2 regions of the uncultured Phyllobacterium sp. genome follow, and region 1 is predicted to be linked to the other one. Evidence: predicted binding sites of a transcription regulator. Region 1 holds the regulator's gene; the other holds the start of a gene.
What was found. The regulator PhoB, encoded in region 1, activates phosphate uptake and scavenging genes when phosphate is short. The targets are predictions, from matches to a motif close to TGTCATNNANCTGTCAT.
Positions count from the first base shown of each region.

Region 1 (8,027 bases):
CTTCCTGCGCTCGCTCAACCGCATGAACGACACGATCGAAGGCTGCAAGATCGGCGGCAAGATCACGCTCGATGACGAGGATATCTACAATCCGAAGATCGACGTGGTCGAGCTGCGCGCCCGGGTCGGCATGGTTTTCCAGAAACCCAATCCGTTCCCGAAGTCCATTTTCGAGAACGTGGCCTATGGCCCGCGCATCCATGGTCTGGCCAAGAACCGGCACGAGCTGGAGGAAATCGTCGAGAAGAGCCTGCGCCGCGCCAGCCTGTTCGACGAAGTGAAGGACCGCCTGCATGAAGCCGGTACCGGTCTTTCCGGCGGCCAGCAGCAGCGCCTGTGCATCGCCCGCGCCATTGCCGTCAGCCCGGAAGTCATCCTGATGGACGAACCCTGCTCGGCGCTCGATCCGATTGCCACGGCAAAGGTCGAGGAACTGATCGACGAACTGCGCCAGAACTACACCATCGTCATCGTCACCCATTCGATGCAGCAGGCGGCCCGCGTTTCGCAGCGCACCGCCATGTTCCATCTCGGAAACCTCGTCGAGGTGGGCGATACGGAAATGATGTTCACCAATCCGACGGAAAAGCGCACGCAGGACTACATCACCGGACGCTTCGGCTAATCACGGGAAACAGGGATAAGAATATGACCGAGTCGCAGCATACCGTCCGTTCCTATGACGACGAACTGAAGTTCCTGACGCACAAGATCGCCGAAATGGGCGGCCATGCCGAGCGCATGGTCGAACAGGCCGTCACCGCCATGGTGAACTCCGACAATGCGCTGGCCCAGCGCGTCATTTCGGACGATCTCATCCTCGATGCCGGACAGCGCGAGATCGACGAGAAGGCCATCACCATCATCGGCAAGCGCCAGCCCATGGCGATCGACCTGCGTGAAATCATCGGCGCCATCCGCATATCCTCCGACCTCGAACGGGTCGGTGACCTCGGCAAGAACATCGCCAAGCGCGTCGTCGCCGTCACCGATACGCGCCAGACGCTTTCGGTCTATCGCGGCCTGCAGACCATCGCGGAACTTGCCCTGACGCAGCTCAAGGACGTGCTCGACGCCTATGCGACACGCTCCGTGCAGCAGGTCAACATCGTGCGCGAGCGCGATGACGAAATCGATGCGCTGTACACCTCGCTGTTCCGCGAACTCCTGACCTATATGATGGAAGACCCGCGCAACATTTCCGCCTGCACGCACCTTCTCTTCTGCGCCAAGAATATCGAGCGCATCGGAGACCATGCGACGAACATTGCTGAAACGGTCTACTACATCGTGACGGGTGCCCAGCTTCCGGCCGAACGGCCCAAGGAAGACCAGACCCACAGCATCATCGTCGATGAAGCCAGACAGCCTTAAACAGAATCAGGATTCCAGCAATGGCGATAGCTCCCAAAATCACTGTTGTCGAAGACGAGGAAGCGCTCAGCGTCCTTCTCCGGTACAATCTTGAAGCCGAAGGCTATGTCGTCGAGACAATCGCACGCGGTGACGAGGCGGAAATTGCGCTGCGTGAAAAAGTGCCGGATCTGCTCATTCTCGACTGGATGCTGCCGGGCCTTTCCGGCATCGAACTCTGCCGCCGCCTGCGGGCGCGGCGCGAGACCGAAATCCTGCCGATCATCATGCTGACGGCGCGCGGCGAAGAGAGCGAGCGGGTGCGCGGCCTTGCCACCGGCGCCGATGACTACATGGTCAAGCCGTTCTCGACCCCGGAACTGCTTGCCCGCATCAAGGCCATGCTGCGCCGGGTCAATCCGAGCCTGCTGTCGCATGTGCTCAGCTTCGGCGATCTGAAGCTCGACCGCGAGCAGCACCGCGTGTTCCGCAAGGAACGGGAGCTGAAGCTCGGCCCCACCGAATTCCGCCTGCTGGAATTCCTGATGCAGTCCCCCGGCCGGGTGTTCTCGCGCGGCCAGCTCCTGGACAATGTCTGGGGCGCCGACATCTATGTGGACGACCGTACCGTCGACGTGCATGTCGGACGGCTGCGCAAGGCCATCAATATCGGCCGCTCGATCGATCCGATCCGCACCGTGCGCGGTGCGGGGTATTCGTTCGGGTAATCAGTGCCTGCGCGAGAGTTCGCGCGTCGCCCCTTCGATGCCCGCCAGGGTCATGGGATACATGCGATGCGCGAAAATCTTGCGGATCATCGCCGTCGAGGCGGTGTAGTTCCAGTACTGTTCCTTTGACGGATTGAGCCAGGCGGCGTTCTTCCAGTGGTCGAGCACCCGGCCGAGCCAGACCGCGCCGGCTTCTTCATTCCAGTGTTCGACCGACCCGCCCGCATGGGAAACCTCGTAGGGCGCCATGGCGGCATCCCCGACAAAGATGACCTTGTAGTCCGGTCCGTACTTATGGATGAGATCGAGCGTCGGTATCCGTTCCGCATGGCGGCGGCGGTTGTCCTTCCACACGCCCTCGTAGAGGCAATTGTGGAAGTAGAAATATTCCATGTGCTTGAATTCGGAGCGGACGGCGGAGAACAGTTCCTCGGCGATCCGGATATGCTCGTCCATGGAGCCGCCCACATCGAAGAACATCAGCAGCTTGACATGATTGCGCCGTTCGGGCCGCGTCTGCACGTCGAGATAGCCGTGTTCGGCGGTTGACCTGATGGTGCCGGAAAGGTCGAGCTCGTCATCGGCGCCTTCGCGCACCCAGCGGCGCAGCCGTTTCAGAGCAACCTTGATGTTGCGGGTGCCAAGCTCGACACTATCGTCAAAATTCCTGAATTCACGCTTGTCCCAGACCTTGACCGCCCGGCCGTGCCTGCCTTCGTCCTGGCCGATGCGCACGCCTTCCGGATTGTAGCCATAGGCACCGAAGGGCGACGTTCCGGCCGTGCCGATCCATTTCGAGCCGCCCTGATGCCGGCCCTTCTGCTCCTCAAGCCGCTGGCGCAGGGTTTCCATCAGCTTGTCGAAACCGCCCAGCGCCTCGATCAGCTTCTTCTCTTCTTCCGTGAGGTGCTTTTCGGCGAGCCGGCGCAACCATTCCTCGGGCAGATTGGCAATGTCGACACCGCTCTCGCCGCCGAGCAGTTCCAGCCCCTTGAACACGTGACCGAAGACCTGATCGAAGCGGTCGAGATGGCGCTCGTCCTTCACCAGGGCGGAACGGGCGAGATAGTAGAACCCTTCCACATCATAGGTCACCAGCCCCGCATCCAGCCCCTCAAGCAGCGTCAGATATTCCCGCAGGGATACGGGAATTTTGGCGGCCTTGAGCTCGAGGAAGAAGGGGAGGAACATTGTGGGACCCTTTTACTGCATGCGATGAACGATGCCGGTTCTCTCGATGGGGCGGATGGTGAGCGCCATTTATCCCTGCCTCCTTGCCATGAAAGCCAGCCGCTCGAACAGATGCACGTCCTGCTCGTTCTTGAGCAGGGCGCCGTGCAGTTTCGGCAAGGCGTTCTTCGGGTCGGCGCGCAAATCTTCCGGGGCGATGTCGTCGGTGACCAGCAGGCGGATCCAGTCTAGTGCTTCGGAGGTCGACGGCTTCTTCTTCAGGCCGGGCACATCGCGGATCTCGTAAAACTGGGTGAGGGCGGCGCGCACGAGGTTCTGCTTGATGCCGGGATAGTGCACTTCGACGATCCGGGTCAGCGTCTCGACATCCGGGAAGCGGATATAGTGGAAGAAGCAGCGGCGCAGAAAGGCGTCGGGCAGTTCCTTCTCGTTGTTGGAGGTGATGATGACGATCGGCCGGTGTATGGCGCGGATCGTTTCGCCTGTTTCGTAGACGTGGAATTCGTTGCGGTCGAGCTCCTGCAGGAGATCGTTGGGAAACTCGATATCCGCCTTGTCGATCTCGTCGATCAGCAGCACGACTTTCCTGTCGGTCGTGAAGGCATGCCACAGCTTGCCGGGCTTTATGTAATTGGCGATGTCGTTGAACTTGGCATCGCCGAGCTGCGAATCGCGCAGGCGGCTGACGGCATCATATTCGTAGAGGCCCTGCTGCGCCTTGGTGGTGGATTTGACGTTCCATTCGACCAGTTCCAGATCGAGCGCCGCCGCGATCTGCCGGGCAAGCTCGGTCTTGCCGGTGCCGGGTTCGCCCTTGACCAGCAGTGGCCGTTCAAGTGCAATCGCCGCATTGACCGCCACCATCAAGTCCTTGTCGGCCACATAGGCCGCTGTACCTTCAAACCGCATCGCATTCCCTTTCGTGATGGACAAAGATTAAGGGGCGTGCCGGAGGAGGGCAAGAGCCGTCCGGGAATGCGGCGATATGGTTTTCCCGTTGCCACGCCCGCTTTCGCGTCTGGCTGTTGAAAGGTGGGAAAGACGGGCGGTCCCTGGAACGCGGGTCTTGGGGTATGTGGTATGCGATGCTTGCGATCCAAGGACCACCCGCCCCGGCGTTTTTGAGGGTTTTTGCCCAATGCGCAACCATTGAACCAAACCTCCCCGGCCGCACAGGTTTTCCTCCCTGTGAAGCCGAAGCGCCGATCCTTTCCCGACTTTCGAAAGTTTCCGGAAGCATTCCCGCCGGAAAGGACAGGGATGAGAATAACGTGGGTTGGGATGTGTTGGATAAGTTGGTGGTGAATTTCTCATAAAACAACAGCTTGGCTGTTCCAACCCCCCTCTGTCCTGCCGGACATCTCCCCCACAAGGGGGGAGATCAGCTGTCACGATTGTTTCAGCCAATCTTCAACATTGCAGAATAAGCAGAGCCGCTAATGCCAGTGCAATCTCCCCCCCTTGTGGGGGAGATGGGCGGCAGCCCAGAGGGGGGTGTTCCACGCATCCACAATGATTATGCGACAAAGATTGTGCGGGGAGGGAAAATCGTTTGCCGCGCACTGGTGCAATGCCTGCATCCGTCCTATATTCGGATCGGCGTTCTGCGCTTCTCGACAGGAGAGACATATTCCCCGGGGCCTTAATGATCCCTTAGGGAGCTGTCCCTGAGGAGGCCCGTGGGCTTCTTCACACGGCACCCACCTACTTTGTAGGTTCCCGGGATCGACTTCTCCATCGGTTGTGTGGACGCCACTTTTGTTTCATCCCGAGCCGGTTCGCGTGCCGGCGCCCCATGAAATCAAGCCTGTGCAGCACCACTCCCCCATCAAAGAGCTGAAGAAGAAACTGCGCCTGGAGGCCCTTGGCCGCCGCGATGCGCTGACGACGGAATTCCGCGTCGAAGCCTCGATGCGCATTGCCGATTTCGGCTTGGCGGCGCTTGCCGTCGATCCGGGCACCATTGTTTCGGGCTTCTGGCCGATCCGCTCGGAGGTGGATCTGCGCCCGCTGCTTTTCGGCCTGCGCGAGCGCGGTGCACGGCTTTGCCTGCCTGCCATCATCGACAAGCAGACGATCCTCTTCCGTGAACTGGTGCGCGGCGCGCCGATGATCGATACGGGCTTCGGCACGGCGGGGCCGCCGCACGACGCTGCCGTGCTTGATCCATCCTTCATGCTGGTGCCGCTGGCGGCCTTCGATGTCAGGGGGCACCGCATCGGCTATGGTGCGGGCTACTATGACCGGGCCATCGCGCATCTGCAGATCAAGGGCGTGAACCCGCGCCTGATCGGCGTGGCGTTTGACTGCCAGCAGGTTGAAACCGTACCCGATGAGCCGCATGATGTGCCGCTGGAGGCGATCCTGACGGAAAGCGGGTTGCGCCGCTTCGGCTAGACAGATAAATCGATCATTTCAGGCCCCGGCAAGGACCGGGCTCTCTTTCAGGATGTGCGCGTGAGATTACTGTTTCTTGGGGATATGGTGGGGCGTTCGGGCCGGACGGCGGTCTATGAGCAATTGCCGGGACTGATATCCGACCTGAAGCTCGATTTCGTCATCGTCAACGGCGAGAACGCGGCGGGTGGCTTCGGCATCACCGAGGAAATCTTTCACGACACGATCAATGCCGGGGCCGACGTGGTCACGACAGGCAATCACGTCTGGGACCAGCGGGAAGCGCTGGTTTTCGCCTCACGCGAACAGCGGTTCCTGCGCCCGGCGAATTTCCCGCTCGGCACGGCCGGCAAGGGCTCCGGTGTGTTTCTCGCCAAGAACGGCGCGCGCGTGCTTGTGTCCAACATCATGGGCCGTGTCTTCATGCATCCGGACCTGCATGACCCCTTCACCATCGGCGAGGAGATTCTCGCCGCCTGTCCGCTCGGCGAACAGGCCGATGCCGTGGTGTTCGATTTCCATGCGGAAGCCACCAGCGAAAAGCAGTGTTTTGGCCATTTCGTCGACGGCCGCGCCAGCCTCGTCGTCGGTACGCACACCCACGTGCCGACCGCCGATGCGCAGATCCTCAATGGCGGCACCGCCTATATGTCCGATGCCGGCATGTGCGGCGATTACGATTCATCGCTCGGCATGGACAAGGAAGAACCGCTGAACCGCTTTCTGTCGAAGGTGCCGAAAGGCCGGTTTGAAGCCGCCAGCGGCAAGGCGACGATCTGCGGCGTCGGCGTCGATATTTCCGACCGCACCGGACTTGCCGAAAGGATTTCTCCCCTGCGCATTGGCCCGCGGCTGGAGGAAACCATTCCCGCCTTCTGGAAATAGCTCGATACAACCCGGCGCAACCAATCACGCCCGATTCTGTAACACTCGTTTGAGGATAGACCTTCCATGACCCAGACCGCATTTCCCACCGCTTTCGTCCCGCTGAGGCTGGCGGACCGCTCCATTGCCTTCAAGGCTCTGGCCGTTCTGATCGGCACGGCCTTCCTTGCCGTCAGCTCGTGGATCGAAGTGCCGATGTTTCCGGTGCCTGTCACCATGCAGACATTTGCCGTGACGATGGTCGGCGCGCTTTACGGCTGGCGTCTGGGCGGCCTGACCGTGCTTGCCTGGCTGGGTGAAGCGATGATCGGCATGCCGGTTCTGGCCGGCGGCGCCGGCGGGTTCCTTTATTTCGCCGGACCGACTGCCGGTTACCTCGCCGCCTTCCCGGTCGTTGCCGCCGCCGTCGGCTTCCTGGCGGAACGCGGCCTGACGCGCAACCCGTTCGTATCGGCTGCGGTCATGCTGTTCGGCAACCTGCTTTGCCTCGCCCTCGGCGCCTCGTGGCTGGCGCATCTCTTCGGTTTCGAAGCGGCCTGGGCTTCCGGCGTTGCGCCGTTCCTGATCGGTGCCGTGCTGAAGTCGGCCCTGGCTGCTGCTGCGATCGAAATGCTCCGCCGTTCGGGCATCGCAGCGCGCCTGTTTTGACCATCCGCCAGCGTGCACATCACTTTCTGTGCACGCTGATCTCCATCGGCAAAGGCCATACACCGGCCTTTGCCGGCAATGACGATAAAATCATCGTGCGGCTGTTTCCAAAGCCGGCTATGGCGATATGCGGCTGCAACTTCCCCCATTGTGATCGCGCGGGTGCTGGACGAGACGCCGGTTTTTACCTATAAGGGCGCCATTCCAGACGCCTGTTTCCGCCTGAACTGCCTGCAGACTTGGTTCGCAGGCTTCCGAGGGAAACGGCAGAACCATATCTAAGCACGCAGGGGTGCCATGGCAGGCCATTCACAGTTTAAAAACATCATGCACCGCAAAGGGCGTCAGGACGCCGTTCGGTCGAAGATTTTCTCCAAGCTCGGACGCGAAATCACCGTGGCCGCCAAGCAGGGTCTGCCGGACCCGGCGATGAACCCGCGTCTGCGCCTCGCAGTGCAGAACGCGCGCGCCCAGTCGATGCCGAAGGACAACATCGAACGCGCCATCAAGAAGGCCGCGGGCGGCGACGCCGACAATTACGAAGAAGTGCGCTATGAAGGCTACGGCCCGGGCGGCGTTGCCGTCATCGTCGAAGCGCTGACGGACAACCGCAACCGCACCGCATCGAATGTGCGGGCCGCATTCACCAAATCAGGCGGTGCGCTGGGCGAAACCGGTTCGGTCGGCTTCATGTTCAGCCGCGTCGGCGAAATCACCTACAAGCCGGAAGCCGGCAGTGCCGACAAGATCATGGATGCGGCGATCGAGGCCGGTGCGGATGACGCGCAGACCGATGAGGACGGCCACACCATTCTTTGCGCATTC
Region 1 covers NZ_CABSQF010000063.1:840-8,866, forward strand. Annotated here, with positions in the region: gene pstB (phosphate ABC transporter ATP-binding protein PstB) at 1-625, shown strand, start outside; gene phoU (phosphate signaling complex protein PhoU) at 649-1,374, shown strand; gene phoB (phosphate regulon transcriptional regulator PhoB) at 1,395-2,081, shown strand; gene RDL77_RS23030 (VWA domain-containing protein) at 2,082-3,272, opposite strand; gene RDL77_RS23035 (MoxR family ATPase) at 3,342-4,181, opposite strand; RNA gene ssrS (6S RNA) at 4,871-5,027, shown strand; gene RDL77_RS23045 (5-formyltetrahydrofolate cyclo-ligase) at 5,055-5,669, shown strand; gene RDL77_RS23050 (TIGR00282 family metallophosphoesterase) at 5,730-6,554, shown strand; gene RDL77_RS23055 (biotin transporter BioY) at 6,621-7,202, shown strand; gene RDL77_RS23060 (YebC/PmpR family DNA-binding transcriptional regulator) at 7,500-8,027, shown strand, end outside.

Region 2 (8,027 bases), on a different contig from region 1:
TTTTGCCCGAGCCGGAAGCCCCGGTGATCGCCAGTTGGCCGCCGGCCGGCAGATGAAATCGCTCGATGGCGAGGACCGGCGCAGCCAGGCCCGGAAAATGCATTTGAAGATCGGAAACGTCGAGTGCGAGCATGGCGTCAGACGGTCCTGAAGGCCGCGTTCCGAAGACGCAACTGGCTGATGAAGCCGGTTTCCGGATCGGTCCAGGACCCGAATTCCAGCACCCCACGCGCGATGATCGGCGCATTGAACTGCACGAAGGTCTGCTTGGCCGAGAGATAGACGACCATGATATTGTCCGGCCAGTCGGCGTCTGAGGAACAGAACGGGCAGAGCGACATCGGGATTTCCGTCAGGACGAAAAATGCGGCCTCCGCCTTCAGCGGCGGCGCCATGAAGCCGCTGATGGCAATCTCCTGACCGCTCAACTGCTTCACCTTGTCGGAAAATTCGAGACCGAGCGGACCAAAGCTTTTGTAGAGCTCGCCGAAGCCCAGTTTTTCGGCAGCGCTTGCGCGTGCGGCAATGCCCATGAAAGGCAAGACTGCAGCGGCCGTGAGCAGCGCCCGACGACCAATAGCAAAGGTCTTCTTCTCCGTCATCACAATCTCCTTAAACGGGAAGACAGGCGGCTTTCGGCCGCCTGTCCTGTTGGTCAGCCGGACAGATTTACATCTTTGACGCGCCGAGCGCGAAAGCGTCGGCGAGGACACGATAGACGTCGCTCTGTTCCATGTAACCGCGGAAGCCTTCCGCGCCCGGGCCAACGGCCTGCAGCACGACATCGTCTACCGCATGAACGCCGCTATCCTCGTCCCGCGGGATGTTGCCCTGGACGAAGATGGCACCCGGCACGTCCTTGTAAGCTTCGTTGGCGACGTATTCTTTCTTCTCGTTCTGGATCGCCGGAACGAAAGGACCATCGAGCTTCGGACGGAAGGTCTCGTAGTGGTCAGGACCGTTGTTGGCCGCGATGAACAGACGGCGGGAGACATCGATGCGGTCCGGATAACCGTCACCGTCTTTGTCCTCGTAGTTCGGGAAACCCGCGGCGGCATAGGTGCCGACCTTGTCGCGCATTTCCGTGCCCGGCTTATCGTCATCGACGGTGCCGATGATCGAGACGCCATGCGTGTGGTCACCGGTGACGACGATCAGCGTATCCGGATTCTTCGCCTGGAATTCGCGTGCAGCCGCGATGGCCTTGTCGAATTCGATCGTATCGACCAAAGCGCGTTCCCAATCGAGGGGATGGCTCATCTTGTCGATGGACGCAGCCTCCACCATCAGGAAGAAGCCATCCGGATTCTTCGACAGCCTGTCGAGCGCCACCTTGGTCATATCGACCAGGCCCGGCTGGTTGGGAAACTTGTCGACGGTACCCTTTTTGAGGAATTCGCGATCGAGCGTGACGTCGAGGTTGCCGGTGTGGAAGAGGCCGAGCAGCTTGCCCTGGTTCGAGCCGGCCGCGGCGGCCAGTTCATTCTTGTCGGTGGCGAGGGCGTAACCGGCCTCCTTGAAGAGCGCGATATAGTCCTTGTCATCCTTGCGCTTCGAACCGGGCACGTCCTTGGCCAGGAAGTAGGCCGAGCCGCCGCCGAGCAGCACGTCCGGCTTGACGTTGTACATCATGCCGACGATGTCGGCCTTGTCGGCGCGCTTGCGCGTATGGGAAACGAGCGCGGCAGGTGTCGCGTCCTGGACTTCGGATGTCGTCACGATGCCGAGCGACTTCTTGCCGGTGCGGCGCAGAGCCTCACCGATCGTTTCGACCTTGGGGTCGTCCTGGCTCGCCGGCGTGCGGTCAGCATAGACGCCGAGCGCGTTTACCGCAGACTTGTGGCCGGTCATATAGGCCGACATGGTGTTGGCGCTGTCGGTAGCGATGGCCGAGGTCGAGGAGGTGCCGATGAAGGCGACGGGCGGAATGTCATCCATGGCAAGGCGGCCATTGGCCTTCCCCTCGGTCATGCCCTTGGACATGAGGCGGGCACCGGTGCGGTGTGCAACGGAAAGGCCGTCACCCAGAAGGAAGATGATGTTCTTGGCCTTGGGCGTGTCAGACGTTGTGTATACATCCCAGCCGACCGACTTCTTCTCATCGCCAGCCGATACCTCGACCTTGTACTGGCCGGGCTTCGCGAGCTTGATGTCGCGCAGGATGAGCGCGGATCCGAGTACCTTGTCTTCAGCGCCCTTCTCCTCGGCGACGAATTGGGCGGTCTTGCCGAAAACGGCGTCGTAGCTCTCGCCGTTGATCGTGACTTTCACGTCTTCCGGCTTCACGACCTTGCTGAATTCAACCTTGAAATCGAATGGCGAGCCTGCAAGGACCGTGGCCCGGTCCAGCGGATAGATCGTTGTCGCATGGGACGCCCCGGACAAGAGTGCCGCCGACGCCACCGCAAGGAAAAGTTTACGCATTTCATACCCCCAACTTGGTTAACTTCCCCCCTCCTTTATAAATCCCTGATGACAGCCGGATGAAATCGCACCAGTTTTTACAACCCGTAAATTCACGGGATGCAACGATCACAGCAGCTTTATTGCAGAACTTGCGGTGGGCGTTGTCATGTCTGAAGCCCAGTGATCGGAAGCCAGCTGTATAAAATCGCCGGTGATCGGAAAACGATCGTTTGTTGTTTCCGCCAAAAGGCGTATCCGCAAATTGGACAAGTTCCTTTGTAACTGCCGATAAGAGCCGGTTTGAGTTTGTTTCGATTCGAGGCAATAATTCTGCAATCGCTCATCCAGGTCTTTGAAATCAACAATACAATGATCGCTTTGATAGGATACGAACCGAAAAGTCCGTGGAGTTCCCTTGCCCGCCGGCGAACGATGTTTCTGACACATCTTATTGCGAAAACCGCAAGATAATATGATTGAATATGTCATGTTTATTGGCTAAAGCGGTGTACAGTCACACGCAGTCAGGAAAGATGCCGTCATGTTTGGTAAGGGCCTCAAGTCTCTTTGTGCAATCGGTTTGCTCGGCCTTCTAACCGCGGCATCGGCATCGGCCGACAATGCAAAAACATTGTCAATTGTCGATGATCGTGGAACCACCATCGAAGTTCCCGCTAATCCCAAGCGTATCGCCTCCATTTCCTACTTTGCTACCGACGTGGCATTTGCGCTTGGCGTCAAACCGGTCGCAACGACCTATATGGCAGCCGGCCGCGAGCCCGATTTTCTCCTCGGCCTGACAAAGCAGATCAAACAGATCGGCCAGCGTGCCAAACCCAATCTGGAACTGCTGTCGGAAGCAAAGCCCGACATCATCATTGCCATGCGCCGCTACACGATTGGCAATGCCGAGCAATTGCAGAAGATCGCACCCTACGTGGCTTATAATATGGAGCTTTTGAGCGAAAGTGATCGCGAGATTTCCCAGCTTGCACAGGTTCTGGGCAAACCAGAACGCGGTACGGAACTCAATGCCGCTTTCCGGCAGCACCTTGCCGAGTACAGCACCAAAGCGCCGAAGGACGTGCATCCGCGCTTTCAGATCATGTGGGCCGGAGATACGCCATGGTCCTTCCACACGGAGAATACAACGGCCTCGATCGTTGCCGCGCTTGGCGGTGAGAACATTGCCGGACCGATGCGCCAAGGCGGGCCGTTCGGTGTGGAGCTGAGCCTTGAGACCATGCTTGAAAAAGACCCGGAGGTCATTTTCGTCTATGATTCCGGTCCGGATCGTCCCCACGAGAACAATCCGATCTGGCAGCAGCTTTCGGCGGTCAAGAATGGCCGCGTTTTCTATGTCGGTGATCATTGGGTTGAAGCCAATGGTCCGATAGCCCGCGAAATCGTTTTGCGTGAAGCAGCACATTATTTGTATCCGGAGACCTTTCCAAAGGTGGATGTCAAAGCCGAGGCGGCAAAATTGATCCCTGCCGATATCCAGTAGCGATATCTCCTTGGCACAGCGGCAAGCAGCAGGCATGGGACGGTCATTGGTCATGACCACACTCATCGTGGCGGCAACCCTGTTTGTGATTGTTACCGGCCTGCTCGTCGGGGCCAAACCGCTTGGACTGTCCAAACTGTGGCCGGTGCTCCTGTCGCCGGATGGAAAGATCGATTCCATTCTTGTCTGGTCGCTGCGCCTGCCCCGCAGCCTTGCTGCCGTCGTTGCCGGTGCCGGCCTCGCCGTCTCGGGGTATCTCCTGCAGGCGCTGACCCGCAATCCGCTGGCTGGTCCCGATATTACCGGCGTTGCATCGGGCGCGGTGGCACCCATCGTCTTCTGTTTCGTATTCCTGCCATTGATTTCGTCGGTGTATTATCCCTTTGTCGGACTGGCAGGCGGTTTGGCCGCCGCTTCCGTCACCCTTTGGGTATCGCGCGGCGGCGAGGGACGACCACTGCATCTTGCACTCGGTGGCATCAGCATCTCCCTTTTCCTGGGCGCGGCAACGACCTATGTGCTGCTCTTGAGCGGACCGCAAGCGCCATCCCTGCTCTTCTGGCTGTCCGGTGGTTTTCAAGGCAGATCGTGGCCGCACCTTCTATACATGACACCGTGGGTGCTCGGCGGCTTGGCCGGCGCCTTTGCGTGCCACCGCATCATCGGCATGCTTGCTCTGAGTGAACATGCATCCATTGGCATGGGACTGAACATGCGTTTCTGGAAACCGGTCCTGCTGCTGTTCGCTGTGCTTCCCGTTGCAGGTGTCGCGCCGATCGCCGGGCCGGTTGCCTTTGTCGGCCTTGTCTCGCCGCACATCGCCCGGCTGCTCAAACCGCATAACATCGGCTGGTCCATTGCGCTGACCGCGGCCATCGGTGCGTTGATGGTCGTGACTGCCGACGTCATCGCACGCAGCATCGCCTTACCGCGCGAGCTGCCAGTGGGTATTATCACAGCGCTGCTCGGGGGCCCCTTCTTTATCTATCTGGTCCAGACACGCCGCTTTTCGCTGAAAGGGGGGCAGTGACGATGACCGTGTCCGCTCCCGTTCACCGCCCTTCCCTGTTTGGACCATTGTTGGCGCTGCTCGCCATGATGGTGCTCGTCCTTGTCGCCGCGGTGTTTCTGGGCGTTGCCGACATTCCGCCTGGAGATGTAGCAGCCGTCCTGACCGGACATGGCTCCGATGAAGCCAGATCGATCATTCTGGATATCCGGCTGCCGCGCATTGTCACCGGGATCCTGGCCGGGATTCATTTTGCCGTGGCTGGCCTCCTGCTGCAGACCATCACCCGCAATCCGCTCGCCGATCCGTCCATCATGGGGATTTCACAGGGCGCGACCCTGGCCGTCACCGTCTTCCTTGTCTTCACCGTTTATATCTCTGAGCCGGGCTCCAACACGCTCGCCGCGCTGCCCCTTGCATGGCTTCCCGCGATCGGCACACTGGGCGGCATGGCAGCGGGCGGCCTTATCTACGTCCTCGCCTTCCGGCTTGATTTGGGGCCGCTCCGGATTACCCTTTGCGGCATTGCAATCGGTGCCGTGTTGCATGCCGCCGCGATTGGACTGATTGCCGGCTGGGGCTCGGCGCGCATTGAAATCCTGCTGGAATGGCTGTCCGGCAGCCTTTATGCGCGCAGCTGGACCCACGCCCTGTTTCTTGTGCCTTTCACAATCGCCGGGCTCGCAGCGCTCCCGGCCCTGCGGCGTTCCATAGACCTGCTGCGGTTCGACCCCGCAGTCGCGCGCTCCTTCGGCCTCTCCTATCGCAAACAGTTTTCAATCGTCCTGCTGTTGTCGTGCGCACTTGCGGCAAGTGCGGTCGGTGCCGTTGGCCCCATCATCTTTGTCGGTCTTGTCGTTCCCCATCTCGCCCGTTTTTTGGTGGGCCGTCATTTCGCCCTTGTGCTGCCGCTGACCATTGCCCTTGGCGCATTTATCGTCACGCTGGGTGATCTTCTCGGCCGGCTGCTCGGGCAGGCCGAAGAGATTCCGATCGGGGTGATCACGGCCCTGTTCGGTGTGCCTGTATTGATCGCACTCCTGCGCAAAATACCTTGAGGACCATAATGCCCCTTTCCTGCTCGCAACTGTCGGTTTTTTATGGTCGCCGCAAGGCGTTGAACAGCTTCAACCTTGATCTGAAGCCCGGAGAGATACGGGCCCTCATCGGCCCCAACGGTTCCGGCAAAAGCACCGCGCTTCAAGCAATTGCCGGCTTGATCACGTCGCACGAGGGGCAGGTGGAAATCAACGGCAAGCCTGCCAGAGAAATGTCGCGGCGGACCTTGGCAAAACAGCTGGCGTTCTTGCCGCAGCAGCCGTCGGCTCCGGACGAGATGACCGTCGAACAGCTTGTGCGGCAGGGCCGCTATCCCCATGTCGGTCTGTTTCGCAGCTACAGCAGTCACGATGAACGGGCGATAGAATGGGCATTGGAAAGCACGGGGCTGGCCAATCTGGCGGACCGGAGCCTGCACGAATTGTCCGGGGGCGAGCGGCAGCGCGCCTGGATATCGGCGGCGCTTGCCCAGGAAGCCCAAATCCTGCTGCTGGACGAGCCTACATCCTTCCTCGATATCGGCTTTCAGGTGGAAGTGCTCAATCTGGTGCACCGCCTCAGCCGCGAAAGAGGCGTGACAATCATCATGGCCATTCACGACATCAACCAGGCCATCTCGATCAGCGACCGCATTTCTCTATTGGAAAAGGGCCATCTGCTCTTCGACGGCGAACCGGACGAGCTCGCCGGGAGCGGACTGATCGAGAAGGTATTCCGCGTGCAGGGCAATTTTGTCCGCATCGCGCCCGGTAGCCGCCCTCATTTCGATATCGAGCTCATCCGGTCCCAAATTACGGTTTCACCAGCCGGAAAATGACCTTGGTCTGCGTGTAATAGGTAAGCGCATCGGCAAAATCCGGCATCCAGCCATCGGCGACAAAGGGAATGAAGCCGTCAAACTCGAGTTTGCGCGCCGATACGTCGAACCCAGCACCCTCAAACACCCGGGCATAGTCGGTAATGGAGCGATCCTGCACGACCGTGTTGGTCTTCTCCGCAACAAGGTCACGCCATTTCGGCCACAACGGATTATCCGTATGGCAACCGGTGACCGCGTAGTAAACACCCCCGGGCTTCAGACTCCGCCATATATCGCGCGCATGCGCTTCGATGTCGGCTACGAGATAGATCACCTCATGGCTGATCGCCAGATCGAACTCGCCATCCCAGCCCTCGACATGGGCGGCGGCCTGGTACTGAACGGGCAGATTACCCTTGAGGTCATTGGCCCTTGCGATTGATTGCTCGGCAATATCAACTCCGAGGGCCTTGCGAAACGGCCGGATTGCGTAGAGGTGGCGCAGCAGTCCACCTTGATTGCAGCCGAAATCCAGCACTGCCTTTCCGGAAAGATCCCGTTCCGGTAAAAGGCCGATCAAATGCCGCCAGATCGGCGCATGCCCGTCGGCCATGGCATCCTCGGCGTCAGGATCAATGTACCACGTGCTGATTTTTGGTGTGCTGCTGTGCATGGGAATCTCCGGTCATGTGTTGATGCACTTTTACACATTCCCGGAGGAGCACAACAGGAACTGCGGCAACATTGTTGCCTGCCAGACGGATAAATGTTGCGGGCTTCTGGTCATTCACCCCGCTTCCCGGCCCCGGCTGTAGTCTTCAGACGAAACCTTCTCCATCCAGGTTACGGTGTTGCCATCGAGTGCCTCCGATATCGCAAAATGCACCATCGGTTGATCAGCCGTCGCACCGTGCCAATGTTTTACCATCGGTGGAATCCAGACAACGTCGCCCGGCTCCATGAGCTGGACCATACCGCCTTCTTTCTGAACCCAGCCCTTCCCCGAAACAACGAAGAGTGTCTGGCCGAGGGGGTGCATATGCCAGGCCGTATGGGCACCCGGTTCGAATGATACGGTAGCCCCGCCTATGCGGGCAGCGCCGTCGCCCTTGTAGGCAGATGACACCTGGACCTTGCCGGTGAAGCGTTCCTCGGGGCCGCTCACAGGTTGGCTGCCGTGCTTGATTACTTTGATATCGGCACCGGCTGGTATATGCGCGGCGGCGGCGTCCCTGCTTGCCAAAACC
Region 2 covers NZ_CABSQF010000008.1:53,384-61,410, forward strand. Annotated here, with positions in the region: gene RDL77_RS07010 (ABC transporter ATP-binding protein) at 1-133, opposite strand, end outside; gene RDL77_RS07015 (hypothetical protein) at 138-602, opposite strand; gene RDL77_RS07020 (alkaline phosphatase) at 670-2,424, opposite strand; gene RDL77_RS07025 (ABC transporter substrate-binding protein) at 2,948-3,913, shown strand; gene RDL77_RS07030 (iron ABC transporter permease) at 3,966-4,943, shown strand; gene RDL77_RS07035 (FecCD family ABC transporter permease) at 5,009-5,980, shown strand; gene RDL77_RS07040 (ABC transporter ATP-binding protein) at 5,989-6,798, shown strand; gene RDL77_RS07045 (bifunctional 2-polyprenyl-6-hydroxyphenol methylase/3-demethylubiquinol 3-O-methyltransferase UbiG) at 6,773-7,453, opposite strand; gene RDL77_RS07050 (carboxymuconolactone decarboxylase family protein) at 7,568-8,027, opposite strand, start outside.
Region 2: a site for PhoB is predicted at 2,473-2,489, ahead of RDL77_RS07020 (alkaline phosphatase). Genes of this name have one in related genera too.